Regions from separate parts of the Paenibacillus sp. y28 genome, predicted to be linked through region 1. Evidence: predicted binding sites of a transcription regulator. Region 1 holds the regulator's gene; each other region holds the start of a gene.
What was found. Region 1 encodes Rex, which represses fermentation and respiration genes when NADH is low (regulators of the CRP and FNR family bind a similar motif). Its sites were predicted from a motif close to TTGTGAAATATTTCACAA; they were not measured.

Region 1 (3,629 bases):
GCTCCACATAGCCGGGAGAGCATGTGTAAGGCGCATGCGGAGACATCATTGCCGTAATACGGCCGCCTGCCCCGCCATGCCAATTCCGGGCGAATTCCGCAGCTTCCTTAAGCTTGTTCTGGGCAACCTCCTCCGGGCACCAATTGCCAATCACACCGCGTGTCAGGCAGGCGCGCAAGCCGCTTGATTCAACAGCCTGGGCGACCTGATCCATATGATCATACATATCCACGAAGCTCGTCGTTCCGCCCTTCACCATTTCCAGAATCGAGAGCTGCGTGCCCCATTTGACATCCTCGCCTGTAAACTTCGCTTCGTTCGGCCACATTTTCTCTTCGAGCCAAACCTTCAGCGCCAAATCATCCCCATAGCCCCGCAGCAGCGACATCGCTGCATGTCCGTGCGTATTGACAAGGCCGGGCATCCACAGCTTGCCCTTCCCTGAAATAATTTCCTTGTACGCTTCTCTCGGCTCGGGAGCCTGCTCCCCGACAAAGTCAATCCGGTTCCCGTCTAAAACGATAACGCCGCGCAAAAATGGGTTCTGCTCATCCATAGTCAGCACCAGCGCGTTCTCAATTAGTGTTTTTGTCAATAAAGTCGTCACCACATTTACCCTCGCTTTCTTCAATATAGTATACGAAAATCAGCACAGCTTCACAATAAACAACTCTTTTCAGGGCAAACTAGGTTAAGATTTTGTAAATTTTTGATTGCCAAGCTAATCGCGGATATGCTATTTTTATCCTTGGTTGCTTATGTAAGCTAACAGCCGGACTGGTACGAAAGGGGTTTCTTAACGATGCTGTTTAACAAAAAAGGAGACATCGATTTTTTCAATCTGCTCATTCAATCCGCAGAAAACGCGCTTAAAGCGTCGCAGATGTTCCGAAGCGCAATGATGGGCGACAAGCCGCCTGCCACCTACTATGCAGCGCTGAAGGAGCTGGAACACAAAGGCGACTCCATTACGCACGCGATTATGAAGGGCTTGAATAAAGTATTCATTACGCCGCTGGACCGGGAGGACATTATGGAGCTCGCCGCCAAGGTGGATGACGTCATGGACGGCATTGAAGCGACCATTGCTCGCTTCGACTACCTGAACATCGATTTTACAAATCAATACATGCGTGATTTCTCCGAAGTCATCGTCAAATCCTGCGAGCATATGCTGGAAGCCTTCAAGCTGCTTTCGAAGAAGAAGTACATCCAGCTTCAAGAGCATACCGTCATTATCAACAGCCTGGAGAATGACGCTGATGCTTTGATGCGTGAAGGCATCCGCGAAATTTTCACCACTCCGCGCGATCCCTATGAGGACTTCAAGCTGAAGGAATTGTATGAGCGCCTGGAGGAAACGACGGACGCCTGCGAGGACGTAGCGAACATTCTCGAAAGCGTCGTGCTCCGTTACTCCTAATATGCATCACACCCATGATCGGCAAGCCTACGGCAGCTGGTCTTTTTTTATGTCTGGCATACTCAATCCAGGTAATAAGCCAAGCTTTGCAGCTCTGTTGTCAGGTCTGTGTACTGAACCCGAACATGCTCCGGCACCTTAATGACCGCCGGCGCGAAATTCAAAATCGCCTCTACACCGGCCTCCACAAATTGATTAGCCACATTTTGCGCTTCCACCGCAGGAACCGTAATGATGCCGATTCGAACCTCTTGGCGCTTGATGGTTTCCTGCAGCTCCTGCATCGGCTGAACCCTCAAATGGCTAATCATTTCACCGATTTTCTCCGGAACCGCGTCAAAAACGGCCACGATCTGCATCCGGTCTTGAGAATAGACGTTGTAATTGCACAGCGCCCGGCCCAGATTGCCCGCTCCGACCAAAGCGACATGGACAGTGCGGTCAAGCTTCAGGATCTGGCTTATTTTTTCAATCAGATACGATACGTCATAGCCGATTCCTTTTTTGCCGAACTCCCCGAAATACGCCAAATCCTTACGGATTTGAGCCGGATTCAAATCAAGGCGCTGGCCTAAATCCTGCGATGACACGGTATGGATATCATTTTTTTGCAATTCATTCAAAAACCGGAGATATACCGGCAGCCGCCTTACGACGGCTTCGGAAATTTTCGGCGTTTTCATCAGACGGTTTCCCCCATCCATTCTTTGATACGCCCAACAAGCTGACCGGTCGGCATATGCTCAATCTTGGGCTTAGGCAGTGAATACAAGAAATATTTGCCGTATGATGACTCGATAACCCGGGTATCGTAGAGGATGACAATCCCTTTGTCCTTTTCCTTCCGGACCAGACGGCCAAAGCCCTGCTTGAAGCGGATAACCGCTTGCGGGACCGAATACCGCATAAAGGGATTCCCGCCGGATTGTTTTATTCGTTCGCACTTGGCTTCAACCAGTGGGTGTGTCGGCGGCTGAAAAGGCAGTCTCACGATAGCAAGCACACTAAGCGCTTCCCCGGGAATGTCGACTCCTTCCCAGAAGCTGCTGGTTCCGAGCAGCACGGCACGCGGCTGATTCTGGAACAGCTTGGTCAGCTTGGTCCGGTTTCCGGAATCCACCCCCTGCCCCAGCACGCTAATATTGTGCTCGCTCAGCTGCTCCTTCAGCGGGGCGTGCACCTGCTTCAGCATCCGGTTCGAGGTGAACAGCACCAGCATCCGGCCCTGCATCTCAACTGCAATGTCCTTTAAAGAGCCTACCAGCGCATTCAGGAAATGCTGATCCGCCACAGTGCCCCGCACACTCGGAAAATCACGCGGAACGATAACCAACGCCTGCTCCCGGTAATTAAACGGAGACAGCAGCTGGACGGTTTTCAGCTTTCCTGAGGCGTGAGCGGCATCGAGGCCAAGCTGCTCGCAGCTGTAAGCGAACGATTTATCGACCGACAGCGTCGCCGATGTCATGATGACGCTGTCTTTTGGCTCGAATATATATTCACCCAGAAGCTTGCTGACATCCACAGGCGCACAGTTGAGATGAATCGAGCGGCTTTTCAGAAACGGGCTTGCTTCCAGCCAGTAGACGTAATTATTGTCATTCATTTTCATGAAAAACCGCAGGTTATCCCGGGTCCGCTGCAAATCTTTACATACGCCGGAAACATCCGTAACAAGGCTTTGCAGCGACAGCTCCTCCTGATTTTCCTTCCATTCGCCGGTCAGACGGTCCAGCTGCTTCAGGAGCGTATTTAAATCCATATATATATTATCTTCCATAATAAGCAGATCGTCCCATTTTTCAGGAAGCAGCTCTTTTTTCATCCGCTGGACAAGCTGATTGTTTTCCCCTAGTCCGTCCATTTGCGGCTTCAGCTCTGTGAACAGCTGCTCGGTCAGCTGATCCCATTGCTCCTTAATTTTAATGGTCAGCTCACTCAGGCGGTCCAGCTCCGCAAGCCAGGCTTCCAGCTTCTCCGTCCCGTTTTCCTTCATCAAGCGGATGCGCAGCTGCGGCAGAAGTCCGGTCTTGCTGTCCTTATACAGCCACACCAGGGAATTGACCAGGGTGCCATAAAACACTTCCTGACCGAGATGGCGGCTGGCTACCTCCTCGAAGTGGTGGGCCTCGTCGATAACAAGCTGCTTATACGAAGGAAGCAGCCGGTTTTCAGCCTTCACATCGGTAAACAGGAGGGAATGATT
Region 2 (3,629 bases), 390 kb from region 1:
GTGCCATGACGGGAGTCGGCATCTGGTTTGCGACCACAGTAGTGCTGCCGAACGCCATTGGCGCGCTGCTGCGTATTTTCCACTGGGCCTGGTTTACCGAATGGATCGTCTTTGTGACAGAGGTGCTGCTGCTGCTCACCTACTATTACACCTGGGATAGCTGGAAGGGCACACAAAAGAAGAAGCATGTGCGCACCGGCATCTACTTGTGCGTCGCCTCCTGGTTCACCTTGGCGATTATTACCGGCGTCCTGGCGGCGCAGATTAATCCTGGCGACTGGGTAGAGACGCTTTCATTCTGGAGTGCGTTTGCCAATGAAACGTGGGTTCCGTCCATCCTGTTCCGCACCTTCGCGGCAATTACACTCGGGGTTGCGCTATTGACGCCGATTACCAAATGGTATTTGAAGGATAAGGGGGACGAGCACCGCGTCTTGAAAATATACGGCAAATGGCTAATCGCTTCAGTACCGTGCATGCTGATCTTCGGCTGGTGGTATTTGCGCACCCTGCCGGATCAAGCGCAGACGCTTGTGAAGTGGGCCACCGGCATGAGCGACAGTGTATTCATTGGAGTAAACGTGCTGGGGCTGCTGCTTATCTTAGTACTCGGCATGATGCTATTGGATGGGAGCGTCCGGCGACACGCCTTTTTAACGGTGTTTACCATGCTATTCTCCCTGCTGCTCATTACGGAGTTCGAGATTATCCGTGAGAACATCCGCAAGCCCTACGTCATTTACAACTATATGTACGCCAACGGAGTCGTCAAAAGCGACGTACCGCTCCTGAACGAAAAGGGCGCGCTGCCGCAAGCGAAATTTTCATCTGTGAAGCAGGTCACTGAGGAGAACAAGCTTCAGGCGGGAGAAGAGCTGTTTCGCATGCAGTGCATCGCCTGTCACACGATTGACGGTCCGCGCCGCAGCCGGGCGATGGCGAAACGAGTGGAGGGCTGGACGGAGGAGGGGATTGCGTCCTTCATCCCGCAGATGCACAATGTCCGCAATGTGATGCCGCCGTTTGTCGGAACGGAAGAAGAAGTGAAGGCTCTGGCTGCCTATATTCATCAAATCGTAAATGAAAGGAGCGGGGCTCAATGAATCTGTGGCTTAGAGCGGAATCCCCGGTTCCAAACGATCTGGGTCTGGCGATTCCGGGGAGTCTGCCTTTTTTTGAAGTCCTCATCGTAGTGGGCTTTATCCTGCATATTATTTTCGTTAATATTTTGGTGGCCGGATCAGTTTCTGCTGTGTTTAACGAAATACAGGGCATCCGTAAGAACAACGCTGTACTGGATTCGCTGGCCTTTCGTCTGGCAACACAGGTATCGATTGTCAAAAGCATTGCGGTCGTGCTTGGTATAGCACCGCTGCTTATCATCAGTACGATTTATACACAGTTTTTTTATCCTTCGACCATTCTGATCGGTAAAATGTGGATGGCGCTCATTCCGCTGCTGATTATCGCCTTTTTGTCACTCTACGTGTACAAGTTCACATGGCAGCGATGGAAACATCGCAAAGGCTTGCATGTAAGCTTCGGAATTCTTGGATCGCTCATCCTCCTGTTTGTGCCGCTGTTGTTTATTACTAACGTAGCATCGATGCTGCAGCCGGATTTGTGGGAGCCTGACCGGGGATTTTTCGGCTCCCTGTTCGCTTATCCGACCATCTGGCAGCGCTATCTGCATTTCATGGCGGCTAGCTTCACCATGCTTGGGATGTTCATTTATTGGTGGGGGAATCGGGCAGAACGCCGGGAGCCTAGCCCAGTCACAGCAGAAGCGAAGCAGTACGGGAAAAAACTGGCTGCCTTATTTACCGTCATGCAGCTGGTAGCCGGGCCGCTGCTGCTGCTTTCCATGGACAGTCGGATCCGACAGGCGTTCATGGGCGGATCGCTGTTTCATACCGGGCTTTTGTGTGTGGCCATTGTGCTCGCGATTGTGCTGTGCGTGATGTTAATCCGGCTGGTGCGGCAGGATAGCCGGGCGTTGTTCGTCCGGTCGGTGACGCTCCTGCTTATCGTGCTGTCGCTGATGAGCTGGATTCGCCACGAAGTCCGCGAGCTATACTTGCAGCCGTATATTCAGGAAACACCGCGGACGATAAAGTCTTAAACGGAACAAGAAACATGGCATAACGGAAAATACAGAGCGGACTCTGCGTCAGACGCAGGAGTCCGCTCTGTCAATTGACTCCGGTCACATCATTGTCATGGGGGCGTCACGATTCAGTCACGATACCGACCCTTTAGGGCCATAGGATTTGCGGATTTGTTTTGTATAATAACAGCAAGGCGGCAATTCAGAGGCCAGTGCCTTTGTCGTCGTTTGACAGGAATCCGGGGGAAAAGCGGCATATAATCAGAAGGAATGTGATTTTTTTCACAAATACATGTGATTAATTTCACAATTTATTCACATTCACCGCCGCTTGGCTTTCCTGATAAGTCCAAATTGTTCAGAAGGAAGGGATCGATATGGATGTCGTAGATTTGGCGCGTCTTCAGTTTGCTTCAACAACCATTTTTCATTTTATTTTTGTTCCGATTTCCATTGGGCTGTCTCTGTTGATTGCGGTGATGGAAACAATGTATGTGGTGAAGAAAAACGAGCTGTATAAGCAGATGGCACAGTTTTGGGGCCAGTTCCTGCTTATTAACTTCGCCGTAGGTGTTGTTACCGGGATTTTGCAGGAATTTCAATTCGGCATGAACTGGTCCAGCTTCTCCCGGTTTGTCGGTGATGTGTTCGGCACGCCGCTGGCCATAGAGGCGCTGCTCGCTTTTTTTCTAGAATCGACGTTTATCGGTCTCTGGGTGTTCGGATGGGATCGCTTGTCCAAGGGAGTGCATCTGGCTTGCATGTGGCTGGTCTCAATCGGGACGATGTTATCCGCGCTCTGGATTCTGGCTGCCAATTCGTTTATGCAGCGTCCTGTCGGCTATGCGATTCACAACGGCCGTGCTGAGATGACTGATGTGCTGGCACTGCTTACGAATGGCCAGCTGCTGTGGGAATTCCCGCACACCATCTTTGCCGCCTTTGCTACGGGGGCGTTCCTGGTTGCCGGGATCAGCGCATGGAAGCTGCTGAAGAAGCAGGCAGTCCCTTTTTTTGTTCCATCGTTCAAAATAGCGATCATTGTGGCCCTGATCTCCTCCGCAGGCATCGCCCAGTTTGGGCACGGTCAAGCGCAGTATTTAGTCGAGACCCAGCCAATGAAGATGGCGGCCAGTGAGGGGCTGTGGGAACGAAGTGAGGATCCTGCGCCATGGACGATCTACGCCTCTATACATCCGGACGAGCAAGTGAACGGCTTCGAGATCAAGGTTCCGTATTTGCTCAGCTTCCTGTCGTACAGCCAATTCTCCGGATCGGTGCCGGGGATGAAGGAGCTGCAGGCCGAATATGAGCAAACCTATGGCGAAGGCAGCTACATTCCGCCGGTGCGGACAACCTTTTGGAGCTTCCGTATCATGGTCGCCAGCGGAAGTGTCATGATTCTGCTCAGCCTCTACGGTGTATATCTCGCACTTCGAAAAAAGCTGGAAGCGGCAAATAAGCTGTATATGCGGCTCATGCTGGCAGCAATCTCCTTGCCCTTCATCGGCAGTACGTCCGG
Region 3 (3,629 bases), on a different contig from region 1:
TTATTGACGCAGCCGACTGTGTTTACGATCCAGATTTCATTGCGTATGCCGACGTCCCCGTTCTCGCGCACGTAGCCCATAAATTCGGGACAGCCCGGGGAGCCGGGAGCAGCCGTCGGCAGCTTCCCGGCAGCTTCCGGCGTGTACTGATACTCCAGCACGCCATCCAGATTGGTTCGCATATTGTGGGTATGCACCCATTCACCGGCTTCAATCCGGGAGGAGGCATGGCCAATGGGAAAGCCATACTTGCATATCATGTCTCCGGGCTCACGGGATCTTAGCGCGATTTTGTGCCCCTTGTCGATGTCCTCCCGGACGGCAAGCACCGTCCCGGCAGGAAGCGTGATCGTATCTCCCGACTTCAGCGGTGCCAGGGCAACGGCAACGTCGTCGGATTCATGAATAAGCGTATATTGCTTCGGGATAGTCATCCAGCCGCACGTCCTTTCGAAATTATTCCCGAATCGTCTGCTTCATTGCTTCCGTTATACCTTCCGCCAGCATAAGTGCCAGCGCGTCTGCAATCCGTTCGGACAAGCCCTCGGTCGCATCCAGATCGACTCCCCAGAACGGCTCATGAGCCAGGACTTGCTTCGCAACGCGGCGCAATGCGGCAGGACTGTTGTCGCAGTCCGACCAAATTTCCCGAAACCGTTCCAGATGCGGCGCATCATCCTGAATTTTATAGCTGCCGCCGTTTCGTTCTCCGTAATGAACTCCATTCTCAAACCGGGCTTCACGATAAAATAAAATGAGTGCCGCCAGCGAGAAGCAGAGGATCGGCGGGAGATTGCCGGTCCGCTGCTTGTATTCCAGCAGGGAGGGCAGAACCCGTGTTTTGAATTTCGAGACCGAGTTTAACGCAATGCTGAGCAGATGATGATGAATGAACGGATTGGCAAAGCGTTCAATAACCGCATTCGCATAGGACTCCAGCTCGTCTCTCGGCAGATCCAGCGTCGGGATAATTTCCTCGAATAGCCCTTTATTCATAAAGGCCGAGATGCATTTATCATCCATGCATTCCTTGACGGTGTCTTTGCCTGCCAGGTAAGCTGCAAGCACTGTCATCGTATGCGCGCCGTTCAGTATCCGCACTTTGCGGGTCCGGTAAGGGGTCATGTTATCGGTCCAGATGACATTCAGTCCGGCCTGGGTCAACGGGAATTCCTCGGCAAGCCGGGTGTCGCCTTCAATGACCCAGAGATGGAACGGCTCCGCGGTATTAAACAAATGGTCGACATACCCGAAACGGGCGGTCAGCTGCTTCATCTCCTCTTTGGGGTAGCCGGTCACAATACGATCGACGAGCGTGTTCAGGAAATGGTTATGATCCAGCCATGCAATGAAATCCTCGCCAAGCCCCCACTGGTTGGCATAGCGGACAATGATTTGCTTCAGCTGTTCCCCGTTGCGTTCGATGAGCTCGCAGGGAAGAATAATGAATGCTTTGGCAGGGTCTCCCTGAAAAGCCTTGAAGCGTTTATGGAGAAATACGGTCAGCTTGCCCGGAAACGAAGCAGGAGGCGCATCATAGTATTGATTTTTGGGATCATAGGCAATGCCCGATTCCGTGGTATTGGATACAATAATGCGCAGGTCCGGGTTTAATGCGCAGTGAAGAAACGCTTTATAATCGTGATATGGATTGATGGCACGGCGGATGGAAGTAATCAAATCGGCTTCATCCACCATTTTGCCCTGCAGCATCCCCCGCAGCAGCAGGGTGTACATTCCGCTCTGCGCATTGATTTGATCGGACAGGCCCTCGGCAATCGGCTGAATAACTACAGCCTGGCCGTCATACAGGCCCTGCTGATTCATGCGGTGAATCATCCAATCCACAAACCCCCGCAAGAAATTCCCTTCTCCGAACTGTAATACCCGTTCCGGATGCTTGGCGCCCGGCTTTTGTTTCATGATCATCATGTGCATCCTCCGTTTCTATGCTGATTAGACATACAGGAACTTCCAAGAACCTTTGACAATTCCTATTGTTGCATGATTCATTGCCAGCGCATGTGAGATTAGTCACAAAGCTGAAGGAATATGAGACGATGAAGAAAACAGCTTTTGTCATGTGATTAATTTCACATACTTACAGGTTTTATCGCGATATACTGTGGGTATCAACAACAACGTTTGAATTTTACTCATTCACGGAGGGATAAATCATGAGACAGCCTGCCACTTATCACCCCTTGTATACGCCTGTTGTGTATCCATTGTACCAGCTGAATGAATGGGTTCAGCGGCTTGAGGAGGAGCATATGCTTCTGAAGGAGCGCCTCGAGGAGCTTCATGTCCGGGCTCAGGCCGTCGGCCTTGACGAGAAGGTCGTGAACTGGGCGGGAGCGCTGCGCGACTTGAAGCAAAGGGCCGCGGCCTTCCGGACGGATTTGGATCAGCACCTGAAATGGGAGGAGGCGCAGCTGTTTCCTCTGATCTCGTGGTATTTTGATGAGGAGCTGGCCCAGTTTACATTAATGAAGCAAGAGCATGAGCTGGCTGAGCAGTTTTTCGACGCTTACTTTGAGCCGGTGGAACGGATTACGAGGCCCGTCAGCCGTCCCGAGGCCCAGGAGCTTGCTTCGTATCTGCTGCAAATGACCGCCGTGATGAGACAGCATTTTGCCCAGGAGGAAGAAATTATCGCGGCGCTGGCCGACCGTTCGAACGGCTTCGGATTTTAACGGGGGGAGAGGTGCTTCTATGGGGTTCGCAAAACCGGACCAAATTGCACTCCATACGGTTCAGGCCGGGTGCCGCAAGGCTTGGCTGCCGCTCCGTACGCAGCTCCTTCTCGGCTTCGCCGCAGGGGTGTATATCTCGCTTGGCTTTCTTCTGGCTATTCGTGTCAGCGCGGGCATGCCGCCTTCCTGGGAGGGCTTCCGGTTCTTCATCGGGGCCGCCGTTTTCCCTATCGGGCTCATTCTTTGTCTGGTGGCGGGCGGGGAGCTGCTTACGGGGAATATGATGGCGGTGCCGTTTGCCGGCTTCGCCGGACAAGTGAGCGGCCGGCAGTGGGCGGCGAATTGGACGGCGATTACTTTAAGCAATTTTGCCGGAGCCATCCTCGTCGCTTATGTATTCGGCCATCTCGGCGGCATGACAGAGCACGGGCCTTATTTGGCCCAGACGCTTGCCCTGACGCATGCCAAGCTGGAGGAGCCGTTCCTGCAGGCCTTCATTTCGGGCATCGGCTGCAATCTTCTCGTCTCCTTGGCGGTGTGGATGAGCTATGGGGCCAAGGACGGCGCCGGTCAGCTGCTTGCCATTTGGTTTCCGACGATGGCGTTTGTAGCCCTCGGCTTCCAGCACATTGTGGCGAATATGTTCCTGATTCCCGCCGCGATCTTTGCCGGGCATGCCACTTGGGGGCAGTATGCCGCCAACTTTGTTCCCGTATTCCTGGGCAACGGCGCCGGCGGCGTGCTGTTTGTAGCGGGCTTGTACCATCTGGCGTATATGCGGCCCAAGCCGGGTGCGGCCGGTACCGAGGCGGAAGCGGGCGCCGCAGATGTGGTCGACCGACCGCCGTCATGCAGCGAAACACCGCGCGCTGGGAGATGCGCGCGGTGCGGAAAGGCGGTAACGCCGGTATACCCGGTCCGCTCCCGGGAGGC
Region 4 (3,629 bases), on a different contig from region 1:
CGGACGATGAGTCAGCGGGGGCAGCTGGTTAATACTTTCAATGATACGACGTCCAAATACAATCGCTTCCGACAAGGAGTTGCTTGCCAGACGATTCGCCCCATGTACGCCTGTAGACGAAACTTCGCCGCAGGCATACAAGCGTTTAACAGAAGTTTGTCCATTCAAGTCGGTCTTGACCCCGCCCATCATATAATGGCAGGCCGGGGCAACCGGTATCCAATCCGTTGTTAAATCCAATCCATATTTCATGCAGGTTTCATATATGGTCGGGAACCGATGCTGAATGACTTCCGCAGGCTCGTGTGTAATATCAATATAAACAAAAGTCGATTTGGTAGCTTCCATCTCGCTTACAATAGCCCTGGCAACAATATCCCGCGGAGCGAGTTCCATAAGCGGGTCATAGCGATCCATGAAGCGCTCCCCTGCAATGTTTCGCAAGACAGCGCCTTCACCGCGCAGGGCCTCCGAGATTAAAAAGCGGGGCGCCCCCGGATAGCATAATGCAGTTGGGTGAAACTGAACAAATTCGACATCGCGCACCAAGGCTCCGGCCCGGTAAGCAATCGCAATCCCGTCCGCCGTGGCTACTTCCGGATTCGTGGTATACCGGTATAATTGACCTGCGCCGCCGCTGCAAAGCACCGTGGCGCTCGCCCGTACGAATATCCGCTGCCCCGCCGGCTTCTGGACGAGAACCCCTACACATTCTCCATCCTCGCTCACCACATCGATAACAAAGTGGTCATCCCATACATCGATTCGTGGATTTTGAACCGCTTGCTCGGATAATGCCCGAACGATTTCGAAGCCTGTCGCATCTCCATTGGCATGAAGAATACGCCGCTGGCTGTGTGCCCCTTCCTTTGTCAACGCGAATTCGCCGTTCTCCACATCAAACTGCGTGCCAAGCTTTATCAGGTCATTTACTCCATGAGGCCCTTCATGCACTAATACCTCGACGGCATCGGTAGAGCACAAGCCGGCCCCGGCCATCAAGGTATCCTGTAAATGAAATTCCGGTGAATCCTCGTCGGAAATGACGGCGGCGATTCCCCCTTGGGCATACCGGGTATTGCTATCCATGACGGATTTTTTGGTAATCAGAATGACGTTTTGCGTTTGGCTCGCCTTGATAGCTGTAAACAATCCTGCGATTCCGGCGCCAATCACCACCACATCTGTATCCACTTGTACCAGCTGGTCCAGATCAAAATCCACTAAGTAACGAGGTACCACGAAGAAGCCACCTGCCTCAAACAAGAGAGTAGCGCATGCTACTTAACCTGCAGCATGCGCTCTAAGGATAATCGGGCTTGATCCGCAATATGTGGCGGAACGTAGATTTGCGGCTGCATCGTCTCCAGGCACCGCACTACTTTTTTCAAATTGTTCACCTTCATGTTCGGGCAAACAAGGAATTTGCTGGCGAAATGGAACGTCTTGTCCGGGCTGTCCTTACGCAGCTGAAACCCGGTTCCGTCCTCTGTGCCAACGATAAATTCCTGGCAATCGGATTCCTTGCAATATTTGATAATGGCAGTCGTGCTACCTACGAAATCTCCAAGCGCTACAACTTCAGGCCGGCATTCCGGATGAACGACAAACTGTGCGTTCGGATGCTTGGCCTTCATTTCCTCGACATCCTTAACGGTCAGCATATCGTGGGTGTTGCAGTAGCCTTCCCAAATAATCAGCTTCTTGCCGGTTTTCTCCTGGACATAATGACCCAGATTTTTGTCCGGCACCCAAATGATTTCATCCGAATCCACGGATTCGATAACCTTCACCGCATTCGCGGACGTACAGCAAATATCCGTCTCCGCTTTAATCTCGGCCGATGAGTTAATGTAGGTGACAACCTTGGCGTTTGGGTGCTTCCGTTTCAAGGCGCGCAGCCCTTCCACATTGACCATGTCGGCCATTGGACAGCCGGCCCGTTCATCAGGAATGATAACTGTCTTGTTCGGCGCCAAAATTTTAGCGCTTTCCCCCATAAAATGAACACCGCAAAACACAATAACCTCGGCATCGGTTTCCGCGGCCTTCTGAGCGAGCAAAAACGAGTCCCCACGGAAATCGGCAACCTCCTGTATTTCATCCCGCTGATAATAATGGGCAAGAATAATGGCGTTTCTTTCTTTCTTCAGCTGGGCGATACGCTCTTTCAACTCGCGATTCTGCTCCGCCTTGCGCTCAAGCGCTAAAGCTTCCACTTCGCATTCCTCCTTGGGGAAGTACGTGAACTTCTTCACTAAGTTTCGCGTCCGTACATCATTTAGTATGACCCGACGCTCCCCTGCGTACTATTGCAGTTTACAACTAATTTACACGATGCTGTCAGTGGTGTCAATGTGCTTATCCGCTTATTCTGATATAAAAAATCCGGCATTCGTGTGGAATGCCGGATTGGAGACTACGATTCATCTTTTGGATCATTTTCGCTTTTTTTATCACGGTCAAAATCGAGCTTGTTCGCGTCATTTTCTTGTGCTTGCGGCTGAATGTTGATTGTCGGCTCGCCTTCCGAAAGCGGCTTATCAAAATTCAGGTCAGACACTTGCAAATGGCCGCTCTCGATAAGCTGTGAAATTTCTTCCTTCTCGAGCGTTTCCTTCTCCAGCAGCGTCTTCGCAATGAGATGCACCTGTTCCTGATACTTCTGAAGCGTTTCTTTCGCACGCTCATAGCATTCAGTAATGATGCGCTGCATTTCCTGATCAATCTCATATGCGATGGCATCGCTGTAGTTTTGCTCATGACCGATGTCGCGGCCAAGGAACACTTGCCCTTGGGTGGAGCCGAACTGCATCGGGCCAAGCTTACTCATCCCGTACTCCATCACCATGCGGCGGGCAATTCCGGTTGCCTTCTGGAAGTCACTGTAAGCGCCGGTGCCATACTCACCAATGAACAGCTCCTCAGCGACACGACCGCCTAGCAAGCCGGTGATTTTGTCAAGAAGCTCGTTCTTGGTCGCCATCATGCGGTCTTCGCCTTCCTTCGGCAGCATCATGACATATCCGCCGGCACGGCCGCGCGGGATAATCGTCACTTTGTGCACCATATCGGCATCTTCCACATGGTATCCGATAATCGTATGTCCTGCTTCGTGATAAGCGATCATTTTCTTCTCGCGCTCACTGATGACACGGCCTTTTTTCTGCGTACCGACGATAACGCGATCAAAGCCTTCCTCGATTTCCGCCATCGAAATATCCTTCCGGTTGCGGCGGGCGGCAATCAGGGCCGATTCGTTCAACAGATTTTCCAAATCTGCGCCTGTAAAGCCTGTCGTATACCGGGCGATTACATCCAGCTTCACGTCCTTGGACAACGGCTTGTTGCGGGCATGTACCTTCAATACAGCCTCACGGCCTTTGACATCCGGGCGGTCCACCGTAATTTGACGGTCAAAGCGGCCTGGACGCAGAAGCGCCGGGTCCAGAATGTCCGGGCGGTTCGTTGCGGCGACGATAATAATACCTTCGTTTGCGCCGAAGCCGTCCATTTCAACGAGCAATTGGTTGAGCGTCTGCTCCCGCTCGTCATGACCTCCGCCGAGTCCTGCCCCGCGCTGGCGGCCGACCGCGTCGATCTCATCTATAAATATAATACAAGGCGCA

Region 2: WBG83_RS00445 (cytochrome ubiquinol oxidase subunit I) is a predicted target of Rex. The motif match lies at 2,378-2,395, and genes of this name have one in related genera.
Region 3: WBG83_RS04860 (hemerythrin domain-containing protein) is a predicted target of Rex. The motif match lies at 2,082-2,099, and genes of this name have one in related genera.
Region 4: nadA (quinolinate synthase NadA) is a predicted target of Rex. The motif match lies at 2,243-2,260, and genes of this name have one in related genera.

The regions. Positions count from the first base shown of each region.
Region 1 covers NZ_JBBBNV010000001.1:504,205-507,833, forward strand. The annotation lists gene WBG83_RS02205 (amidohydrolase) at 1-556, opposite strand, end outside; gene WBG83_RS02210 (DUF47 domain-containing protein) at 803-1,423, shown strand; gene WBG83_RS02215 (redox-sensing transcriptional repressor Rex) at 1,486-2,106, opposite strand; gene dinG (ATP-dependent DNA helicase DinG) at 2,106-3,629, opposite strand, start outside.
Region 2 covers NZ_JBBBNV010000001.1:109,502-113,130, forward strand. The annotation lists gene WBG83_RS00435 (c-type cytochrome) at 1-1,103, shown strand, start outside; gene WBG83_RS00440 (cytochrome c class I) at 1,100-2,122, shown strand; gene WBG83_RS00445 (cytochrome ubiquinol oxidase subunit I) at 2,485-3,629, shown strand, end outside.
Region 3 covers NZ_JBBBNV010000003.1:63,194-66,822, reverse strand. The annotation lists gene WBG83_RS04870 (UxaA family hydrolase) at 1-434, opposite strand, end outside; gene WBG83_RS04865 (tagaturonate reductase) at 457-1,932, opposite strand; gene WBG83_RS04860 (hemerythrin domain-containing protein) at 2,178-2,696, shown strand; gene WBG83_RS04855 (formate/nitrite transporter family protein) at 2,716-3,629, shown strand, end outside.
Region 4 covers NZ_JBBBNV010000027.1:14,105-17,733, forward strand. The annotation lists gene nadB (L-aspartate oxidase) at 1-1,242, opposite strand, end outside; gene nadA (quinolinate synthase NadA) at 1,281-2,219, opposite strand; gene ftsH (ATP-dependent zinc metalloprotease FtsH) at 2,420-3,629, opposite strand, start outside.